Regions from separate parts of the Cupriavidus sp. SW-Y-13 genome, predicted to be linked through region 1. Evidence: predicted binding sites of a transcription regulator. Region 1 holds the regulator's gene; the other holds the start of a gene.
What was found. The regulator FNR, encoded in region 1, switches genes on or off when oxygen is low (the NO sensors DNR and NnrR bind a similar motif). The targets are predictions, from matches to a motif close to TTGATNNNNATCAA.
Positions count from the first base shown of each region.

Region 2: GA566_RS27500 (universal stress protein) is a predicted target of FNR. The motif match lies at 2,144-2,157, and genes of this name have one in related genera.

Region 1 is NZ_WHLX01000001.1:2,028,711-2,039,518, reverse strand. Features, by position in the region: gene GA566_RS09095 (heavy metal translocating P-type ATPase) at 1-1,319, shown strand, start outside; gene ccoS (cbb3-type cytochrome oxidase assembly protein CcoS) at 1,320-1,514, shown strand; gene ccoN (cytochrome-c oxidase, cbb3-type subunit I) at 1,682-3,130, shown strand; gene ccoO (cytochrome-c oxidase, cbb3-type subunit II) at 3,147-3,797, shown strand; gene GA566_RS09075 (CcoQ/FixQ family Cbb3-type cytochrome c oxidase assembly chaperone) at 3,802-3,963, shown strand; gene ccoP (cytochrome-c oxidase, cbb3-type subunit III) at 3,966-4,895, shown strand; gene ccoG (cytochrome c oxidase accessory protein CcoG) at 4,947-6,440, shown strand; gene GA566_RS09060 (FixH family protein) at 6,452-6,679, shown strand; gene GA566_RS09055 (hypothetical protein) at 6,676-6,921, shown strand; gene fnr (fumarate/nitrate reduction transcriptional regulator Fnr) at 6,988-7,713, opposite strand; gene GA566_RS09045 (sulfite exporter TauE/SafE family protein) at 7,798-8,568, shown strand; gene scpB (SMC-Scp complex subunit ScpB) at 9,117-10,025, shown strand; gene rluB (23S rRNA pseudouridine(2605) synthase RluB) at 10,054-10,808, shown strand, end outside.
Region 2 is NZ_WHLX01000002.1:2,664,716-2,675,523, reverse strand. Features, by position in the region: gene GA566_RS27515 (sulfurtransferase) at 1-309, opposite strand, end outside; gene GA566_RS27510 (YeeE/YedE family protein) at 499-930, opposite strand; gene GA566_RS27505 (YeeE/YedE family protein) at 932-1,366, opposite strand; gene GA566_RS27500 (universal stress protein) at 1,559-2,002, opposite strand; gene GA566_RS27495 (hypothetical protein) at 2,254-2,604, opposite strand; gene GA566_RS27490 (DUF1488 domain-containing protein) at 2,692-2,970, opposite strand; gene GA566_RS27485 (hypothetical protein) at 3,201-3,695, shown strand; gene GA566_RS27480 (hypothetical protein) at 3,806-4,030, shown strand; gene GA566_RS27475 (lecithin retinol acyltransferase family protein) at 4,284-4,790, shown strand; gene GA566_RS27470 (hypothetical protein) at 4,787-5,065, shown strand; gene GA566_RS27465 (Hsp20/alpha crystallin family protein) at 5,173-5,616, opposite strand; gene GA566_RS27460 (PAS domain-containing sensor histidine kinase) at 6,024-7,148, shown strand; gene GA566_RS27455 (response regulator transcription factor) at 7,153-7,797, shown strand; gene GA566_RS27450 (universal stress protein) at 7,794-8,288, opposite strand; gene GA566_RS27445 (universal stress protein) at 8,476-9,279, shown strand; gene GA566_RS27440 (universal stress protein) at 9,358-10,197, opposite strand; gene GA566_RS27435 (universal stress protein) at 10,231-10,808, opposite strand, start outside.

The sequences.
Region 1 (10,808 bases):
GCTTCAATGCCGCGAGTCCGCTGGAAGTGCGCATTGACCGGATCGGTGCGCAAACGCGATTGGCCGAGATCGTTGCAGTCCTGGACCGCGCGCTCGCTGACAAGCCACGGCTCGCCCAACTGGCGGATCGGGTGGCCGGATGGTTCGTGGGGCTGCTGCTGCTGATGGCAGCCGTAACAGGGTTGGTTTGGGCCGTCTGGATCGATCCGTCACGTGCGGTGCTGGTGACAGTGGCAGTGCTGGTGGTGAGTTGTCCGTGTGCGCTGTCGCTGGCTACGCCGGCGGCGCTGGCGGCGGCCGGTGCGGCGTTATCGCGGCGGGGCGTGCTGTTGACGCGCGCTCATGCGCTGGAGACGCTGGCGAGCGTCACCGACGTGATGCTCGATAAGACAGGCACGTTGACCGAGGGACGATTCGCGCTCGTCGAAACGCAAACTTTCGGCGATCTCGATGCGGCGGGCTGCGCGCAGATCGCTCGGACCCTCGAACGTGGCGGCGAGCATCCGATCGCACGGGCATTTGCCGAGCCGGCGGGCACGGCCGGCGATGCCTCACTGACAGTGACAGATCTGCGCAACGTGCCGGGGCAGGGGCTGGAGGCAACAGTCGATGGCCGTAAGGTGCGTCTCGGTCGTCGAGAATTCGTAGCGGTTTTGTCAGGCGATGTCAATGGGGGCGTCGCGCGGTTGGATGCCGGACACCCCGGCGCAACCGAAGTCTGGCTTGGCGATACCCACAATATCCTCGGATGCTTTCGACTTGCCGATGTCGAGCGGCCGCAGACCGCCGCGCTGCTGTGCCAGTTAAAAGCGCTCGGTGTGCGCTGCCACCTCGTTTCCGGCGACACGGATGCGGCGGTGCGTTGGTGGGCCGGGCATTTCCAGATAGCAACTGCGGCAGGCGCCGTGACACCTGAGGGCAAGCGTGAGTATGTCAGCGCACTGCAGCGCAATGGCGCGGTAGTGCTGGCAGTTGGCGACGGCATCAACGATGCGCCGGTGCTGGCGCAGGCCCAGGTATCGATCGCAATTGGTGGCGGTGCCCCGCTCGCGCAGGCCGGCGCCGATGCGGTGTTGACTCATGGCGGCATCGCGGAGATTGCCACGGCTATTGCCGTCGCGCGCCGAACGCGCCGCGTCATCCGCCAGAACCTGGGCTGGGCATTTACCTACAACGTGGTCGCAATCCCGCTGGCCGCAACGGGCTTCGTCACCGCATGGATGGCTGGCATCGGCATGTCGCTGTCCTCGCTACTGGTGGTGGCGAATGCCTGGCGACTATTGCGCGTGCGCACCGCGACGCGGCCTCGGGAGTCTTGAATGGAAACGCTGTATCTGCTGGTGCCGATGAGCCTGGTGCTCGCCGCGTTGATCGCGGGTGCCTTGTGGTGGGCCTTGCATGCCGGCCAGTACGACGATCTGGAGCGTCCCGGCGAAGCCATTCTTCTCGACAACGATACCCCTGCGGATTTGACTCGTATCGGGCGTTCGTCGCGCGGGTCGGACAAGTCTTAGAAGCACTGGGAAAGTGCCGGGGGACAGCGTGGGCGCAACAGACCAACTTATTTGCGCTCGGTTCTCCGGACATGCGGTTGTGTTGATCGAAGTCAAGACGATGGCCGTGCCGTTTTTCTAAAGTCACACCGTCAATAGGTTTATTCTTTCTTAGCTTGGGGGTCTGAATGGCTGTCACCACCGCGTCTCCACGCGTCGACACCTTCAACTATGGCGTGGTGCGGCTGTTTGCCGTCATGACCGTGGTCTGGGGTATCGTCGGCATGGCCGTAGGCGTTCTGCTTGCGGCGCAACTGATCTGGCCGGAACTGAATTTCAATACGCCGTGGCTGTCATTCGGCCGTCTACGTCCACTTCACACCAACGCCGTTATCTTCGCCTTCGGCGGTAGCGCACTGTTTGCCACGTCGTATTACGTGGTTCAGCGTACGTGCCAGGCGCGGTTGTTCTGCGGACCGCTCGCCGCCTTTACGTTCTGGGGCTGGCAACTTGTCATCATCGCCGCCGCGATCACCCTGCCGATGGGCATTACGACTTCCAAGGAGTATGCGGAACTCGAATGGCCCATCGACATCCTGATCACGCTGGTCTGGGTGGCGTATGCCATCGTCTTTTTCGGCACGATTGTCAAGCGCAAGACCCGCCACATTTATGTGGCCAACTGGTTCTTCGGCGCCTATATCCTGACCATCGCCATCCTGCATATCGTCAACAACATCGAGATGCCGGCGTCGATGTGGAAGTCGTACTCCGCTTATGCAGGCGTGCAGGACGCGATGATCCAATGGTGGTACGGCCATAATGCAGTGGGCTTCTTCCTGACCACCAGCTTCCTCGGCATGATGTACTACTTCATTCCGAAGCAGGCCGAGCGCCCGATCTATTCCTACCGCCTGTCGATCGTCCACTTCTGGGCGCTCAACTTCACGTATATGTGGGCGGGTCCCCATCACCTCCAATACACGGCGCTGCCCGACTGGGCGCAATCGCTTGGCATGGTGTTCTCGCTGATCCTGCTCGCGCCATCCTGGGGTGGCATGATCAACGGCATCATGACCATGTCCGGCGCCTGGCACAAGCTGCGCACCGATCCGATTCTCAAGTTCCTCGTTGTCGCACTCTCGTTCTACGGCATGGCGACCTTCGAAGGCTCGATGATGTCGATCAAGACCGTCAATGCGCTTTCGCATTACACGGACTGGACGATCGGCCACGTGCATTCCGGCGCGCTCGGCTGGGTGGCGATGATTTCGATCGGCTCCCTGTATTACCTCATTCCGCGCTTGTTCGGGCAGAAGGAAATGTTCAGCGTCCGCCTGATCGAATGGCATTTCTGGATCGCAACCATCGGCGTGGTGTTGTACATCGCCTCGATGTGGATTGCTGGCGTGATGGAAGGCCTGATGTGGCGCGCCACGCAGCCGGACGGCACGTTGACTTATGCGTTCGTCGAAGCCGTTAAAGCCAAGTATCCGTTCTACCTGATCCGTCTGCTCGGAGGTATCTGCTTCCTGGCCGGGATGTTCGTCATGGCCTACAACGTCGTCCGCACCATCGTTGGCAAGCCTGCCGTCGATGCGCCGATTCCGACCAGCCTGCCGGCTTCCGCCCACTGATCGCGAGGATAGAACGATGTCTCAGAATCAAGGTTTCTTTCGTCACGAGACGCTCGAGAAGAACGTCGGATGGCTGATTGTCGCGACGATCATCGTCGTGAGTATTGCGGGCCTGGTGCAGATCGTACCGCTGTTCTTCCAGCACTCGACCACCAAGCCCGATCCCGGCATCACGCCGTATTCGCCGCTGCGGCTGATGGGCCGCGATATCTATATCCGCGAGGGTTGTGCGGGTTGCCATTCGCAACAGGTTCGCACGCTGCAGGCCGAAACGGAACGCTACGGCCATTTCTCGACGGCAGGAGAGTCGGTGTATGACCACCCGTTCCTGTGGGGTTCCAAGCGCACGGGTCCTGATCTGGCGCGCGTAGGCGGCCGCTACTCCGACGACTGGCAGCGCATCCATCTGCGCAGTCCGCGTGATGTCGTGCCGGAATCGGTGATGCCGTCCTATCCGTGGCTCGAGAAGACGCCGTTGCCGACCGATTCGGTGCAGCCGCGTATGCGGGCCCTCCAACGGCTTGGCGTGCCGTACACCGATGCGGAAATCGAGCGGGCACCGGAGGATCTGGTGGGCAAGACCGAGGAGGACGCGATGGTGGCGTACCTGCAGGGTCTGGGCCTGAACCGCCGCAATGTGCGCGTGGAAGCGGCGCCGAAGGAGTGAAGCCATGGTGATCATCACTGCCATTGCCACTGTCATTTCGATGGTGACATTTCTGGCCATCTGCTGGTGGGCATGGTCGGCGGGGCGCAAGGGCGCCAACGAGGAATCGGCGATGCTGCCCTTTGCCTTGCCTGACGAAGATAACAATCCAAGGCGGAATTCGTAACCATGAGCGATTTCATCTCCGATATCTGGGGCCACTACATTGCGGCCATCGCGCTGATCGGCATTGCCTGGTGCGTCTGGCTGCTGTTCTCCCAGCGCAAGATGCCAAAGGGCGTCAGCACCTCCGACGACACGGGCCACGTGTGGGATGACGACCTGCGCGAGCTGAACAATCCGCTGCCGCGCTGGTGGATGTGGATGTTCCTGTTGGCCTGCGTGTTCGGACTGGGCTATCTGATCCTCTTTCCGGGACTGGGCGCCTATCCTGGCGTGCTGAAGACCTCGTCCCAAGTGGAGCTGGCCGCGCACCGCGAGGCCGCCGAGCGCATGCAGCATCAGATCTACGCCAAGTACCTGAAGATGGATGTCAAGCAGGTGGCGGCCGACCCCGAGGCGCGCGAGATCGGCCAGCGACTGTTCCTCAACTATTGCGCGCAGTGCCATGGATCCGATGCGCGTGGCAGCCGCGGCTTTCCCAACCTGACCGACAACGACTGGTTGTATGGCGGTGAGCCCGACACCATCCAGCAATCGATCACCAAGGGGCGCAATGGCGTGATGCCTCCGCTGACTGGCGTCATCGACGCAAAGCTGGCTGGCGATACCGCGCAGTATGTGCGCTCGCTGTCCGGGCTGGCCTACGACCCGATCCGGGCATCGCGCGGCGAAAGCACGTTCAAGTCGACCTGCGCGGCGTGCCACGGTGGCACAGGCAAAGGCAACCAGGCATTGGGCGCGCCGAACCTGTCCGATAACGTCTGGCTGTACAGCAGTTCGGAAGGCGCGATCGTCGAAGCCATCCTGAAGGGCCACAACGGCCACATGCCAGCGCACGAAGAAATCCTGACGCCGGAGCGTATCCGGATGCTGACTGCCTACGTGTGGGGACTCTCCAGTACCTCCAGCGCTGCGGCCGGAGCAGCCGGGCAATGACAAACCGCCCCGGCCAGCGACGGCGCTGACCGGGGCATTAGGGCTAGTCCCATGAATGCGCCCCTGAAATCCCCTCCTGAAGGATCCGAGGTCTCAGAGACTCGGGGATGGCGCCCCGCGCCACCGCCCAAGACCGCTAACGATGCAACGGAAGAAGCGTTGTACGAAGTGCGCCGCAAGATCTACCCGCGCTCGGTGAAAGGCGCGTTTTCGAGCTGGCGCGTATGGCTCGTCATCCTGACGCAACTGGTCTACTACGGTGCGCCCTGGCTGCGATGGAACGACCGGCAGGCTGTTCTGTTCGACCTCGGAGCACGCAAGTTCTACATTTTCGGTCTTGTGCTCTGGCCGCAGGACGTGATCTATCTCGCCGTGCTCCTGGTCATTTCGGCACTGGCACTTTTTCTGTTCACCGCCATCGCCGGCCGGCTCTTCTGTGGCTACGCTTGTCCTCAGACGGTCTACACCGAAATATTCATGTGGATCGAGCGGCGTGTGGAAGGTGATCGCATCGCGCGCATCCGGCTCGATGGCGATCCATGGAGTTTGCGCAAGTTCAGGATCAAGACGACGAAGCATACGCTCTGGATCCTGATCGCCCTCTGGACCGGCTTCACATTCATCGGCTATTTCGCGCCGATCCGGGAGCTTGGCAGCGAGATACTGCAGTGGTCACTGGGGCCGTGGCAGGCATTCTGGATGCTGTTCTATGCGTTCGCTACCTGGGGCGCCGCCGGCTTCATGCGTGAGCAGGTCTGCAAGTACATGTGTCCGTATGCGCGTTTCCAGAGCGTGATGGTGGACCGCGACACCTTTGTGGTGACCTATGACGTGGGGCGTGGTGAGCCGCGCGGCGGCCGCTCGCGGAAGCTGGATCACCGTGCCGCCGGCCTGGGCGACTGCGTGGACTGCAGCATCTGCGTGCAGGTGTGCCCGACGGGGATCGATATCCGGGACGGCCTCCAGTACGAATGCATTGGATGCGGAGCTTGTATCGACGCCTGCAATCAGGTCATGGACAAGCTGGAGTACCCGCGCGGGCTGATCCGGTACACCTCCGAGAATGCCATGCGATCGGCGTTGTCCATTGCCGAGGCCCGCAAGCGGCTGGTGCGGCCTCGCACCATGATCTACATGGTGATCTGGCTGGCACTGATGGGTGGCTTTGCCGCGTCGCTGGCGATGCGCACGCCGCTGAAGGTCGACATCATTCGAGACCGTGGAGCGCTTGGTCGCGAGGTGGATGGACGCTGGGTCGAGAACGTGTACCGGTTGCAGTTGATCAATGCCACCGAGTCACCAGTGACAATCGATGTGAAGGTAGATGGCTACGATATGAAAGGGCTCACCGTCGAGTATGACCAGACGGCCAGCACTCTAGATCCCACGTCGAACCGGCTGTTGCCAATTCGCATCCGTGTGCCGATCGAAGACGCCAGGCAAGGTACCCACAAGATCGACGTGACGGTCACGGCGGAAACCGAGTCGCAACGCCGGTCGCAGATCCGTCAGAGCACAAGCTTTATCGTTCCCCGCAACTTGTAAGAGGAGATGCAATGGCTCAGCGCCCCCAACAGCCTCCCCATGCCGTTCGACCCTGGTACAAGGAGCCGTGGCCGTGGATCTTGATGGCCGGCCCGATGCTGGCGATGGTGGGTTGTGGTATCACGATCTGGCTGGCCAGCACACATGCGGACGTCCCTGTGCGCGATGCCACCCGCCATGGACTGGTCGTCGAGAAAGCCGATGTCGGAAGCGCCACGGAACAAGGGAGTCATCCATGAGGTTGCGCTGGCTGATGTGGGTACTGTGGCCAGCGTTTCTGATGGGTGGCGCGGCTACGGCGGTAGTGTTTTCCGTTGTCGACCCGGGAGACATCAGTTTCTTCGGCCAACCGGTGGAGGCTTCGAGGCAGGCGATCTACACCGTGGGCTTTCTGCTGGCGTGGCTGTTCTGCGCACTGTCCAGCGGTCTCACGCTTTACACGATGCCGGGCAGGCTCAGCGATACCGATGAACTCGAATAGCAATTTCGCAAAAAAAGCCGCAACAGCGTGATGCTGTGCGGCTCTGGTCTTGCAGCAGGATGGCGCCTAGCAGGAGCGACTATAGACCTGCTTGATGCCAGCCATGTCGATGATCTTCACATGCCGTTGACGAATTTGGATCAGGCCAGCTTCCGCGAACCGGGAGAACAGGCGGCTGACGGTTTCGAGCTTGAGGCCGAGATAGCTGCCGATTTCCTCGCGGCTCATGCGCAGCACGAACTCCGTGGAGGAATAACCGCGTGCGGAGAGGCGCTCGGACATATTGACGAGGAAGGCGGCGAGTCTCTCTTCGGCACGCATCGAGCCAAGCGTGATCAGCATGACCTGGTCCTGCGAGATCTCCTTGCTCATAAGTCGCAGGAACTGACCTTGCAGCGAAGGCAGATGATTCGACAGCGATTGCAGATCGTCGAACCGCACGACGCAGACTTCAGCGTCCTCGAGGGCGGTCGCATCCGATGCATGTTGCATCTCGCCGAGTCCATCGAGGCCGATGACTTCTCCCGGAAGATGGAAGCCGGTAATTTGAGTACGCCCATCCTCCATGGTGACGTGGGTTTTCAGCGTGCCGAAACGAATGGCGTAGACCGCGGAGAGCGGTTCACCCATTCGATACAGCGTTTCGCCCTTGTGGACACGCACGCGCTCCTGCACGAGAGTGTCCATTTTTACGAGGTCCTGCTGCGACATGCCCACGGGCAGGCAGAGTTGGCCCATGGCACACGTGGAGCAGCGTGGCGACATCTCGGTAACGGGGATGGAAGTCAGCAATTGAAGTGCTCGTTTGAATGCGCTTGCAGCGAGGGCGCGATGCATGCATTTTACAGCGTCGAGTGACGCGGAAGCGAGGAACAGTTGCCATTTGGCGTGCTTTTAAGCGTTTTTCTGATTGCCCTGTTTGGCGGTGTGCATTGCGCGGCGATGTGTGGAGGAATTGCTATTGCAGTCGAACAAAATCCGCAGCAAGTGCAACAGACGGTCTCGTTCTTGCACCGTTCTAGACGGCACTGGTGGATGTCGATTTGCGTCATGCATGCGGGCCGGGTGACGACGTACATGTTGCTCGGCGCATTGGCCGGTGCAGTGGGTGCGGCGGCGTGGGCGCACGACTATCTGCCATTGCAGCGATGGCTGTTCGGCGTGGGGAGCCTGTTGCTGATCATGGCCGGATTGTGGTTGCTTTTCGGCTGGCAGATGCGCATGGGTGCCGTGGAACGTTTTGTCGCGCGGATCGCTTCGCACGTCGCCAAGCTCTTGCGGCACGTTCGATCGACTCAGGGGTTGCATGGCGGTCCTGCCGCAGTGCCGTCAGCGATGCACCGATTCGGCATGGGTCTTGTATGGGGTATGGTGCCCTGCGGAATGATCTATAGTGCGCTCGGCTTGGCGCTGCTGGCGGGCAATGCTTCGTCGGGCGCACTCGTCATGGGAGCCTTCGGACTAGGTACTTTGCCGAATCTGCTGGTGATCTCGGGGTTATCCGGTTACCTGCGGCAGTGGTCGCGCAAGCGGTGGGTTCGCACCGTTTCAGCTTTGCTCGTGGCGGGTTTCGGGTTGCTGGGGGTGGCCCGGGCCGTATGGCTTCCGGAGACGCTTGCGCACGCCGGATTCTGCGTGGTGTTCTGAATCGGCCACAGCCCCGGGTTGCGGTATCCGGCGGTAATGCCATACAATCGCGAGAACCACGGTATCGCGCCGCGTCATGCACGAGGCGTCGCCGGGGCGGTTTCTCTCATCAGGGATGCCCGCCCAGGGTTTCTGGCCATGCAGTTGCATGCCGGAACCATCCCCACAGTCCATCCGGTTCAAAAGATCTGGTTAAAAGGCCGACGGCGGTGTGGAAGGTGACGCCGGGTCAGGGCGAAGTTTCCTGAGCCGATATCCGATTGTTTCTTGCCGTCTTGGTCATGCGTTGGCCCAGGCGAATGTCCGCCCCGAAGGGGAGGCGCGACGCAAGAGGTCCGTCGACCGGTGATGGCTGCCGGCCCTGGACGATCTCCTGCCGGACAGTCCCGGCAATTCGATGCAAAGAACGAGGTGCACGGCGGCGCTGAAACCAGCGTGGACCGTCTGCGCGACGAGATGGCGATGGCTTTGGCCTCGCTGTATCTGCAATCTCCAGTGCCCCGGGATTCGTCCGGGGGCAGGTGCAAAGACAGGCTGCACACAATCACATGAATACCCAAGAGGCGAAGATCGTCCTCGAGACCGCGCTGATCTGTGCGCAGGAACCGTTGCGCGTCGGTGATCTGCGACGGTTGTTTGCCGACGATGTCGGTGCCGACACGATCCGGGTGCTCCTCGAAGAGTTGCGGAACGATTGGCAACGGCGTGGCGTGGAACTCGTGGCGCTGGCGAGCGGCTGGCGTTTTCAGAGCCGGCCCGAAATGCGCGAGTATCTCGACCGGCTCAATCCGGAAAAGCCGCCCAAGTATTCCCGCGCGGTGATGGAAACGCTGGCGATCATCGCGTATCGCCAGCCGGTGACGCGTGGCGACATCGAAGAAATCCGCGGAGTGACGGTCAGTACGGAAGTCGTCAAAAAGCTTGAGGACCGCGACTGGATCGAAGTGATCGGCCATCGTGACGTTCCTGGACGCCCGGCACTCTATGCGACGACCAAGGCGTTTCTCGATGACCTTGGCTTGCGTTCGCTGGACGAACTCCCGCCGCTTGAGGATGCTCAGGCGCAGGCCCAGGCAACGTTGCTGGATCAACAAGCCATCGACTTCGAAGATATCGCCACGGCCAATCCGCCTGCTGGCGACGAAGAGGCTTTTGCGGCCACGGAAGTGGTCCCCAACGCCGTGACGCCGGCGGACACCGAGAAGGCCGATGCGGAGACGCCGGCCAATTTGGAAACTGCCGATTCCACCGAGGTCATTGAAGGCGCATCGCAAGAACAAGAAAGCAGCGTCGAGTCCGATCCCCCGTCACTCGGGCAGGACGACGACGTGCCGCTGGCGCATGCCAACGGTTTCCACGTGGACACTCAGGCTTCCGTTTCGGAAGTTGCCGAGGAATCGGGTCTGGAGGGCGACGCGCCTTATCCGGCCGAGGACGACGAGCGCGTGTCCAACTGAATAACATGCAACATCGATAGTGAATACTTTGTCTGATTCCGCTGATCAAGACGTCCGCCAGCCGGACGTGCCGGGCGACACCGGCGCAGCGCCCGATACGGGCAATGGCGCGGACGGCGCGCCGCGCCGCAAGGGCCTCCGCCGCGGTCTGCGAAACCTGGTGGCGTCCCGCCGCCAGGGTGCCCAGGATCGGGATGCCGGTCGGGGTGATGCCGATGCGCCGCCGGTGCAGGCCGAAGAGGGTGCGCAGCCCGCAGCACCGCGGACACGCGGCCGACGCAAGCCTGCGCCTGCCGCCGATGCCGGTGAACAGGTCGCGGCTCCACGGGCGGAAATGCGGCCGGCTAATCCGCGCCAGTCCGAATCGGGCGAAGGCCAGCCGCAGCGCCGTCGGCGGCAGCAGCCGCAACGTAAGGCTGCGATGGTCGACGGTGAGAACAAGCCAGCAGCCGAGCAGGCCGGCAGGCGCAACAAGCCAGGCCCGCAGCAGCGCAAGGGCCAGGGTGGCGCTGGCAAACCGGGTGGTCGCGGCGATCAGCGCCAGGGTGAATCCCGTCAAGGTGACAAGTCGGCGAAGCCCGCCGGCAAGGCGCTCAAGGCTGCAGGTGGCGAGGATCTGTTCCGCTTTGTGATCTCCGAGCAGTTCGACCAGGAAGACATGGTCGTTCCGCGCACAAAGGCGAAGCCCGTTCGTGAGCTGACATCGGATGACGATGCGCCGAAGCTGCACAAGGTGTTGGCTGACGGTGGGCTGGGGTCCCGCCGCGAAATGGAAGAACTGAT
Region 2 (10,808 bases), on a different contig from region 1:
ATATCTGAGCAGGATGTATCCGCGGCACGATTGGCCGAACCCCGTGGCCATCGCTTGCTCGTAGACGACTGCTGTTTCATTGCCTGACAAGCCCGCTTTGCCGAAGGCCGCCGCAAAGGTAGCGCGCAGCGCCCTGAGGCCTTCGGGTGTGGTGGTTGCAAGATAGGTGAATATTTCGTGGATGCTCACCGCGCCCGGCAAATGTGCCTCCGCAAAATGGGCCGCATCTCGGGTATCGATTAGCACAACCGCCTCCGATCGAAGTGCTTCGTCGAGTTCGGCAGGAGAAATGAGTACGCTGTCACGCATGGTGGGATCCCTTCTTCGGTTTGGGGACGCGACGTCCGTACGGCCGGCATCGGCGGGGACCCGTACCGTGTAGGACTGGCTTGACGGCCAAGGCTTTGCGTAGCGACCTGTCAGTTCCGATTCTGGGATAGCAGGCAGACCTGTGGTTGATTTGTGTCAACCCAAGCTCGACCTATGATCAGCCCACGCTCAAACGCTCGCCACACGCGATTTCGCCTGTTCGATCAGCTCGAACACCATCATGCCTGCGAGCATGGCAAGGACGAAACCAGCGGCCTTCGGATATCCCGCACCCAACGCCACCAATGCGGGCCCCGGGCAGAAGCCCGCCACTCCCCAGCCGATTCCGAAGGTGGCACTGCCGAGGATCAGGCGCCATGTGATCGACGTGTTGGAGGGCCACTGCATCGGCAGCCCGAGCCAAGAACGTGTGCGGCGCCGGGCGATAAAAAACCCCAGCGAGGCCAGCACGATCGCGCCGAGCATGACAAAAGCGAGCGAAGGGTCCCACACGCCGGCAAGGTCCAGAAACGCCAGGACCTTGGCAGGGTTCGCCATGCCCGACATCATCAGGCCGAGTCCGAATACCAGTCCGGCTATCCACGCAGTGATCATGCCCATCTCAGGCTCCCAGTAGATGACGTTTTACGAAAACGGTCAGGAAGCCCGCTGCCATGAAGGTGAGCGTGCCGACAATTGATCGCGCCGAACCGCGCGAGATGCCGCACACGCCATGCCCGCTTGTACATCCGCTTGCGTATCGTGTGCCGATGCCTACGAGAAAGCCGGCCACCAGAACTTGGGGCCAGCCAGCCTCGATGTCGGCAACGGGAGAATGGCCCGCAAAACGGCCCAGTACGGGTGCGCTCAGCAGCCCAGCAAGGAAAGCAATACGCCACCCCATGTCACGGCGCGTCACGCCCAGCAATCCGCCCAGGATACCGCTAATGCCGGCAATGCGGCCGTTGAAGAGAATCAGCACCGTGGCCGCCAAGCCGATAAGCAGGCCGCCGCCGAACGACAGTAACGGAGTGAAATGATCAAGATCCAGCGTCATGATTTCCCGAATCGGTAATTCGCCCCTGCGCTGCGGCATATCAAGAAGCACGAGCGGTTACCGCAGGCGCAATCGGCTCGTGTCGAGGTGCGACCTCCCAGGCGCCAAGAATATACAGCAGCGTCGATTACCGCTGCCAGATGCGTCCGGCAGGACCGCGAATTGGCTTTACAGCCGAGACCCAGGCATATGTCACCGGCCGTGCGCGGATTCGCCCTTCACCAGAATGACGGGGCACGGTGCATGGGCGATGACACGGCCCGCCACGGAGCCGACGATGGCATCGAAAAATGCTCCCCGGCCGTGGGTGCCCATCACAATGGCTGACGCATCGACGGAACGTGCTAGCTCGACGATGCGGTCGGGCGCGAAGCCGGTCAGCGCGTGCTGCTCGAACGATACGCCGCCGAGGTTGAGGATATCGGCGGCCGAGCGCAAAGTCCGGCTGCTTTCGTCCGCGTGCCATGCGGCCAGCTCGGTGGCGCTAATGTATGACTTCACCTCACCCGACACGTCCGGCATGCAATGCACGAGATGGACGAGCAGCGGCCCTTTCAGCAATTTTCCGGCAGCCACAAAGTGTGCGGCCGCATCGCTATACGTTGACCCATCAGCGGCAAGTACGATGGATTGCATCACAGGCTCCTTGAATCGAGGACGTCAACAAACGCATATGGGCCGCACGGTGCTGGGAAGGCCTCTAACGCAACACGGTGATTCCTTAGCCGGTGTATCGGCCCCTATATTGACAAGGTAGGCGACCAATCTTCCAGTGATTTGGGCTGGATCAATGAAAACGCCTGTGTCCTTCGCAGAGCCCGGTGGGACAGCGTGGTTGCGATCACCGGATCATCGGCACGTCCGGGCGGGTGCACCCGAGGCTAATTTCAAGGGACAGCGGGATCGTCTTTTATCCTGACCAACGAATGCCGGCGAAGGATGCCTTGCTGGTCGAAGGACAAAACGAGGCTGTACTTGGCGGTCCATGCGGCTTCCCTGCGCCGCATCGGGACATAACCCTGATTGTTGTGGTCGAGCTGATAGGTCAAGATGCGGCCACCTTCCCACACCGCGCTGGGCTCAGCCAGTTTCAGGTACACGTCCTCCCGAGTCGTGACACCGTCCTGCAGGAACGTCAGAAGCTGTGGATCCCCTCTCGGGTAGCTCGCGCAAGCGGCTAGGAGCCCCAACAGGATGACAATGGCACGGCGGCTTGCCTTGATCGTTTTCGTCATCATTCATCTCTCTTCAAGACGCCCGGCACGACACACTGTGCGGTCTCGCCGCAGTTCTCGTGAAGTTCAAAGTCCCGTCGCCACCTGCGACTACATACCAAATCGAAAATGCCCGCTGTGCAGCAGAATGCTATGCGCCCCGGTCATCTCGAACAGGCCGCGGGCCATCGTCTCGATGGCACCTCTGTGGTTCTGATAGGCCACGAACAGGTCTTCCGGTCGACACGATCGCGCGCCGAAGTGGTCTTCCAGGGCTTCTGCGGTAATGCCATAGCACGCCTGCGCACCATCGACCCGCGCTTGGCACTGGAGGCTGGGCCCTGCCGAGCAATAAGTCGGCAACATTCCTGAAAACTCTATTGCGCTCATGATGTGTTCGGCTATGCGCGGCCGTACTTGGAGACGTCACCTTCCCAAGACTAGGCATTGGCGCGACCGGTGATTTGATTCACCGCAACGACGCATCACCGTTGGCGACCGGTCATCGTGCTCCACTGATCATTGGACGGCAATCGCCTTGCGCTGTATCAACGGCCACCGCCCGTGCGGACATAAAGTGAAATTCAACGCGGCAACGTAATCACAAAGCGGAATCGATCATGCGCTTCCTCGACAATCCCCGCTCGTGGATCCAGGTCATGATCCTCGCTGCCTTCACAGCGTCGGTCAGCCCGGCCGGCGCCCAAGCCGCCACAAGCGCGCCCAAGGCCGCCCCGCAGCAGATCGCCGCCGGCATTCCGTACCTGTCGGGCGGCATCGGCGCCGACGATGTGGCCCGCATGCGCTCGCTTGCGCCGCAGTTCAACGTGCATCTGCGATTCCAGGATCGGTCGGATGGCACGTCGCTTGCGGACGTCAAGGTGCTGCTGCTCAATGCACGACACGAACGCATCCTGCGCGTGGTAAGCGAGGGGCCACTACTATATATGCGCCTGCCACCCGGCCAGTACTATCTGGCGGCTGTGTACCAGGGCATCATCCAGGAAGTCGCGCTGATCGTTGGACGCAAGCCAATAGACCTGACCATCTCGTTCACGATGAATAGCGAGGAAGGCACCTGGCAGTACTGCAAGCGATGGGGCTCCCACAATTGATCGCTATCAAACAGCTATAGGTTTCAGCGCAATAACGATTTCCAAGCGGCTATCTTCACAAGGCAAAAGATGAGAGACGCGCAGTTGCCGCTGCCGAAGGGAGACATGCCATGTTGAGTGCCCATGAAATCGCCGCGTTGATGGTGCTGGGATCGCGGGGGTCGTGCCGCGGTATCGATCCGCATGATCTGACCGCACTTGCCACCCGCCGCTTGATCGACGTGGCCAACGCTCCGGCCGCGCCTCCCGCGGTGCGCCTTACCCCGGCCGGCTACAAGGTGCTGGGCGCCGTTCATCGCGCCTTGCCGGTGCGGTCGACACAGCGCAACGCCTAGCCCTTGCGGGATTGGCGAATGCTGGCGCGAGTCAGGAAATCCTGACAGCCGCGCCAAGAATCCTGACGCGCCACCCAGCCCCTTTCCCACATGGCGCATGGCAATCGGGTGACGCGTTTGCCGGCATGCGCTGATAGGTGCCGAAGCGCCCCATGACCAATACTCCAGCCACACCCCCGGCAACGCCGCGCGAAATCAGTAAAGCAACAGGCCGCGCGCCCATGCCTTCGGTGCCAACTGGCGGGAGAGGGAAATGGACGAACTGGAGATGGCGCCAGCGACAACCAACCGCGCGCCGCAGACGCTGCGCGAAGGCACGCACCTTGTCACGCCACGCCGCTGGTATCGGCATCATGGCATCTACATCGGCAACGGACAGGTAGTCCACTACGCGGGATTCAAGTCACTGCTGCGTCGAGGCCCCGTGGAATGCGCCACGCTCGACGCCTTTGCAGACGGCCACGGTATCGAGGTTGCCACCGCGCAGCATGCGCGCTACAGCGGCGCCGACGTGGTGCGTCGTGCTACGTCGCGGCTGGGCGAGGACACCTATCACCTGCTACGCAACAACTGCGAGCATTTCTGCAACTGGTGCGTACATGGCACGCCCACCAGTTCGCAAGTGGAACGACTGGCATACGACCCGCTTCGCGCGTTACTCGCTGCCGTGTGCTTACTGCACGCGTGGCTGTGGGCGCGCGCGTACACCGGACGCGGCGGCAACGCCCTTCCTGGCCTTCCTGGAGAGCAAGCATCATGAGCACTGTCACTTACAACTATCGGGGCTTTCATGTCACCCTTCGTACCGACCCCGTGCATCCGGAGGTTCGTATCCTGTCGCGTGACGACGATATGGGCGTGTGCTTTGCCCCGCGCTGGGGGGCATTGGCGCCGGTGGCCGCCGAAGCCGAGCAGTGGTTGCAAGGCTATGCGGCTGGCCTGATCGACTGCGAACTGGCCGGAGGCTTCGGCATCCTGCTCCAGCGCGAGGCTCAGCCCACGCAAGAACGAAGCCATTGCGTGGCGCCAGCCTGAAGCGCGCGGTGGTCTGACGCCGCTTCGACGCAGCCGCGCGGCCGGCGTCGCGCGGCGTCCCGCATTCAGCGTGCCCGGTCAGCGACGGTCAGCGTCCAAAAACACTCTCATCGTGTGGCTTCTTCTGCCGAACGGATCTGGATTCGCTTCTGCGGCGTGGCTTCCTTCTTTGGCAGCACCAGCCGCAGCACACCGTCCGCGTAGGTAGCATCCACCTTTGATTCGTCGATGTCGGCGTCCAGCGTGAAAGCGCGACGCATGGCACCGCTGTAGCGCTCGTGGCGGATCACGCGTTCGCCGTCTCGCTGCTCGGTCATGCGGTCGAGCTTGGCGGCAATCATGACCGTGCCGCGATCGACGTTGACATCGATGTCCTGGGGTTTCACGCCGGGCAACTCGGCGGTCACCGTGTAGCTGCTGTCTGACTCGGTCACATCGACCTTGAACACCATGCCGGTATCGGCCGTCCCGCGGAACGCGCGCAGCATACCCTGCATCATGTCGCTGATCGGCTCAATGGAAAGTGGGTCGTAATGTCTGAGGCTGGTCATCGTGGACTCCTTCATCCGATCGCCGGTAAATCCGGCTGTTTTCAGGATGGCAGCCCACGACGACCGGCCCTTGCGTTGCGTCAACGGTTGCGGGGCCGGTTTTCCAGATCAGCGCTTGATGAAACAACACACAGCCGCGTCGTGTCGGCGAGAAACGTTCGGTGCCGATTGCAGCCAGGCCACGGCGCGGACGCCGAGTGCACCATGACGCATACGCACATCAGTCCTGTGCAGTGGATGTGAGCGATGTATATGGGCGGATGAGCGCCGCATCACATGCTCCGGTCGCGCAGGTGTTGCGCATCTTCTATATTCCGATCAGTAGACTGTGATCAGCAGCCCGCTGCCGTCTTAGGAAAAGAAAAATCCCGCCTTCTACATTAAGCGTCCCTTAAGAGTGGCACGACATGACCCAAGACACGCCCCTTCGCAACGATGCGACGCACCTGCCCGCCCAGATCTCGGGCAATGAGGCGTGTTTGGCAGCGATCGTGCGGACCTCCATGGAGGCCATCATCTCAATCGATGAGCAGCACCAGATCGTACTGTTCAATCCCATGGCCGAAGCACTGTTCGGCATCCCTGCCCTCGAGGCTATTGGAAAACCCCTCAATTTTCTGCTGCCTGAGCGCTTTCGCTCCACGCATACCCAGCACGTACGCCGATTCGCGGTGACGGGAGTCTCAGATCGGCAAATGGGGCTGCAGCGCACGCTCTATGCGCTGCGCCGCGACGGCACCGAATTCCCCATCGAGGCGTCCATCTCCCAAACGAGCGACGGCGAGGATCGCAAACTCTTCACCGTCATGCTTCGCGACATCACCGAACGCGTCCGCGCGGAAGCCGCGCTGCGGCACTCCCGCGAGGAGTTGCAAGCGCTCTCGGCCAGCATCCTGGTCAGCCGCGAAGAGGAAAAGCGCCGCGTTGCCCGCGAACTTCATGACGACATCGGGCAACGCCTGAGCGCGCTGAAGATGGACCTTGCGATGCTGGAGAGCGAACTGCGCGAAGTCGACACGGCGTCGCCTTACCTCAGTCGCGCGGCGGCCATGCATAGCGGTATCGACGCCGCCATCGCGGCAGTTCGGCAGATCTCTTCCGACCTTCGTCCGGCCCTGCTCGACGAACTGGGCCTGGCGGCGGCTCTGGACTGGCTATCGAAGGATTTCGCGCGGCGCTACGGCCTGACCATCGACCTGGCTACACCCGATCATCTTGACGTGAGCGAACATGAGGCGACAGCCGTTTTCCGCATCGTGCAGGAGGCTCTGAACAACGTCGTGCTCCACGCGCAGGCCAACCGCGTGTGGATCGCGCTGGACCAGCACCCCAAAGAGCTCGTGCTGCGGGTGCGGGACAACGGCAATGGCTGGGACGGCGCGCCGCGCGACAGCACGCGCCGCTCCTTCGGACTGCTCGGCATCCGCGAACGAACCCGCCTGCTGGGTGGCTCGCTGGTACTGACGCACGCGCCGGGACAGGGATTCGAGCTCTGTCTGCGCTTTCCCGTGCACGTCACGGAAGCGGAGTAAGACGATGATACGGGTAGTCATTGCCGACGATCATGCCGTGGTACGCAACGGCTTGCGCCATATTCTCGAGCGCGAGGACGACGTCGAAGTCGTGGGCGAGGCCGCCAAAGGTTCCGAAGTGCCGCAGGTGTTACGCGAGACCACGCCCGACGTGATTCTGCTGGACCTGTCGATGCCCGGACGTAGCGGACTTGAGTTGGTGCGGCATGTCCGCACCGAGTATCCGGCCAGCCGGGTGCTGGTGTTGACCATGCATGCCGAGGAGCAGTATGTGGTACGCGCATTCCGGGCTGGCGCGGCCGGATACCTGACCAAGGACAGCGCCGCCAATGACCTGATCGCGGCGTTGCGCAAGGTGGCCACGGGCGGCACCTATGTCAGCCCCGAGATGGCGGAAAAGCTGGCGCTCGGCGTGCAGGAGCAAACCGATGCACCGCATGCCAGCCTGTCCGACCGCGAGCTGGAGGTGTACCGGCGCATCGTCAATGGCGAATCGCTGACGGAAATCGCCGAGGCCCTGTGCGTGAGCGCGAAAACCATCAGCACCTACAAGATGCGACTGCTGGATAAACTCCAGCTTCGCAGCGACGCCGCGCTGGTGCGCTACGCCATCGAGGCGAACCTGTTTCCCGGAGAATCACCGCCCTAGTACCTGTCATTCGACTTACCTGCGAGGTGTGGCGGCTGTGTGCTGGCCGGCGCGCGAATCAGCAGCACGGGCTTGTTGGTCTGCGCCAGCACGCCTTCGGACACGCTACCCATGATGGCCCGCCGCAAGCCGCGATGCCCATGCGTACCCATAACGATCAGGTCGGCTGGCCAGGAGTTTGCACGCTCGACAATGGTCTCCGAGATGTTGCCGCGGCCAAGGGGACGCTCCACGAGTTCCTTGATACAGGTAACGTCGGCGTGAGAGCATCGCTCGGCGGCCAGGTCCAAGGCCCGTTCGCCACCCCGCACAAGCTGGCTCAGCACCTTGGCGGTATCAGTCGTACCCGCGGCATCGAACAATTCGCTATCGTCAACCACGTACAGCAGTTTGATCGCAGCCTGGCATACGCGCGCCATGCCGATGGCCTGCGACATTGCCAAGTCCGCCGAATCGCCACCATCCACCGCCACCAGGATTCTTTCGTACATGATCGGGACTCCGCTTGGGTCATCGTGCTTTCGAGATTAGGACGCCTAAACCCATCGCACTTGATCTGCCGCAACGGCTTTGATCGATCGACTCAGTCCGCTCTCGTTTGACTTTTCGCAACGGTTCTCCCACGTCATGACATAGATTTGACGCGTGCCCAATGTCGAGGCACTGGCGAGGGTGCGGATGGAGATCTCAGCTATCGTGGTCCACGTGGATGCGTCAACGCACGCCACGGCCCGGCTCTCCCACGCCGTCGCCCTGGCCTGTGCATTGCCTGCAACGCTTGTGGGCCTGTTGCCACAGCGCGGCCTGACGCCCGACGCGGCGTTTTTTGCCGATTGCGAATCTAGCCGCGTGGCCTTCGAAACCGCGACGGCAGGCGCCCCCATTGCCGTGGACTGGCGCGTGGGAGAAGGCACGTCACTGGAAGCCATGCAATGCGAAGGCCGCCTGGCTGACTTGATCATCGTCAGCCAGCCGTGCGCTGGCGAGGCCCATCGCCTGGTTGACACACCCCCTTTTGCCGAAGGCACGATCCTGGAGGCCGGACCACCGGTTCTTGTTATTCCACGGACGCACGACGCCGCCCCCACGCAGGCGTGGCCCTATCCGCGCGTGATGGTGGCGTGGAGTGGCACGCGCGAATCGGCGCGTGCGATGCGCGACGCGCTGCCGCTCCTGCGCCGCGCGCAGCATGTCGCGCTTGTTTGCTGCATCCCCGTCTCCCGACACCGCCACACCAATCTGGCGCCGGCCAGCTACGCGCTGACGTGGCTGGCGCGGCGGGGCGTTCGCGCCTGTCTGATCGGACTTAGGGGCGATGCACATGCGTCACCAGGCAACGCCTTGCTGGCCACCGCGCGGACGGCCCGCACCGACTTGCTGGTTTGCGGCGCGCCGGCAAGCGACAAAGCAGTCGGCAAGCTGGGAGGCATCGCCAGCACCCTGCTCGAGCAATCCACAATCCCGGCTCTGTTCGCACGCTAGCGATGCGCGTGCCGACGCTGCCCGCGTCCTTTGGAACCCCGAGGAGCCAGCAGATTCGCAAACGTAGCGTGGCTCGTCTCAGTGTGCCAGCAGCACGGGGATTGTCATCGAAGTAAGGATGGTCTTGGTCACGCCGCCAAGCACGAGTTCGCGGAAGCGTCCGTGCCCGTACGCGCCCATGACCAGCAGGTCGGCTTGCACATCGGCGGCGCGCGACAATATCAGGTCGCCTATGGCAGCATCGCTCGTACCGGGTTCGCACTCGGTGCTGACGTCGGCGCCCACATCGCGCAGCACACGGCACGCGACTTCAAGTGGCGCCGCATCGGCGCGTGTGACGTGCTGGGTCGGATTGGCATGGAGCAGGTGCACCGTGCCACCTGCCAGCAGCGGCAATGCATCGTGCAGGGCACGGGCGCATTCCTTGCCGCCATCCCACGCCACCAGCGCGCGGCGGCCCACGGTCAGCGCCGGCCCAGCGTAGGGCACCACCAGGACGGGCCGACCGGACTCCAGAATGATCGATTCGAGAAACTGTGGCGCCACCACGGTCTCGGGTTCACTGGCATCGATTTGCCCAACCACCAGGAGTCCGGCCTCCTTGACTTCCCTGAGCGTCTGACGCACCGGGTCGCCATGCAGGCTGCGCCATTCCGCAGATGCCGACTCGCGCCATACCGTCGACTCGAATCGTTGCTGCAGCGTTTCGTGCTGGCGCTCACGCCGGGCCCGATCCTCCTGCAGAACGGTGGCGGCGTGCCCCACGTGATAGAACCACTGTGGATCGGCGGCAAACGTGGCACAAACGCCTATCAGGCGGCAACGCTGGGCGATGGCGATTTGCACGGCCAACTTCGCGCGGAGCATCGCGCGCGAGCTGGCGTCTATATGCACGAAGATGCTGGGATAGGCGAGCATGGCTTGATCTTCTGGCCTCTGCGGCGCGGCCGCCTAGTGGGAAATGAGCAGTGGCACTGGCGTGTTGTTCAGCAACGTGCGGGTCGTGCCGCCGATCATCAGCTCACCAAGCCTTGAATGTCCGTAGCCGCCAGCCACCAGCAGGTCGGCCGATTCCCGCAGCACCTTCTGCAGCAGGCAACCGGCGACCGATGACGATTCTTCCACCGCCAGCGTCGCACGGACACCGTGCGTGCCCAGCCAGCGCAGCAGTTCTCCGTCGCCGTGCTGCCAGAGCCCCTTGCTACCCATCACCACCACGAGGATCACGCGATTGGCGCGTTTTAGCAGCGGTAGCGCATCGCTGAGCGCGCGAGCTGCCTCGCGCCTGCCGTTCCACGCCACCACGGCGGTATTGATCGTCGACAGCCGCGCCTGGGCCGGTACCACTAGCAAAGGCCTCCCCGCGTTCACCAGCGCATACTCGGCGGCCGACGCCATCAAAACGGGCAGGTCGCTGGGCGCGCCCGGCAGGCCGGGCAGGATGATGTCGCTGGCCATGCCATGCGCGGCAAGCGTCCAGCCGGCATCCTGCTCCACCAGAAGGTGCATGTAATCAGTCGGCGTACCGT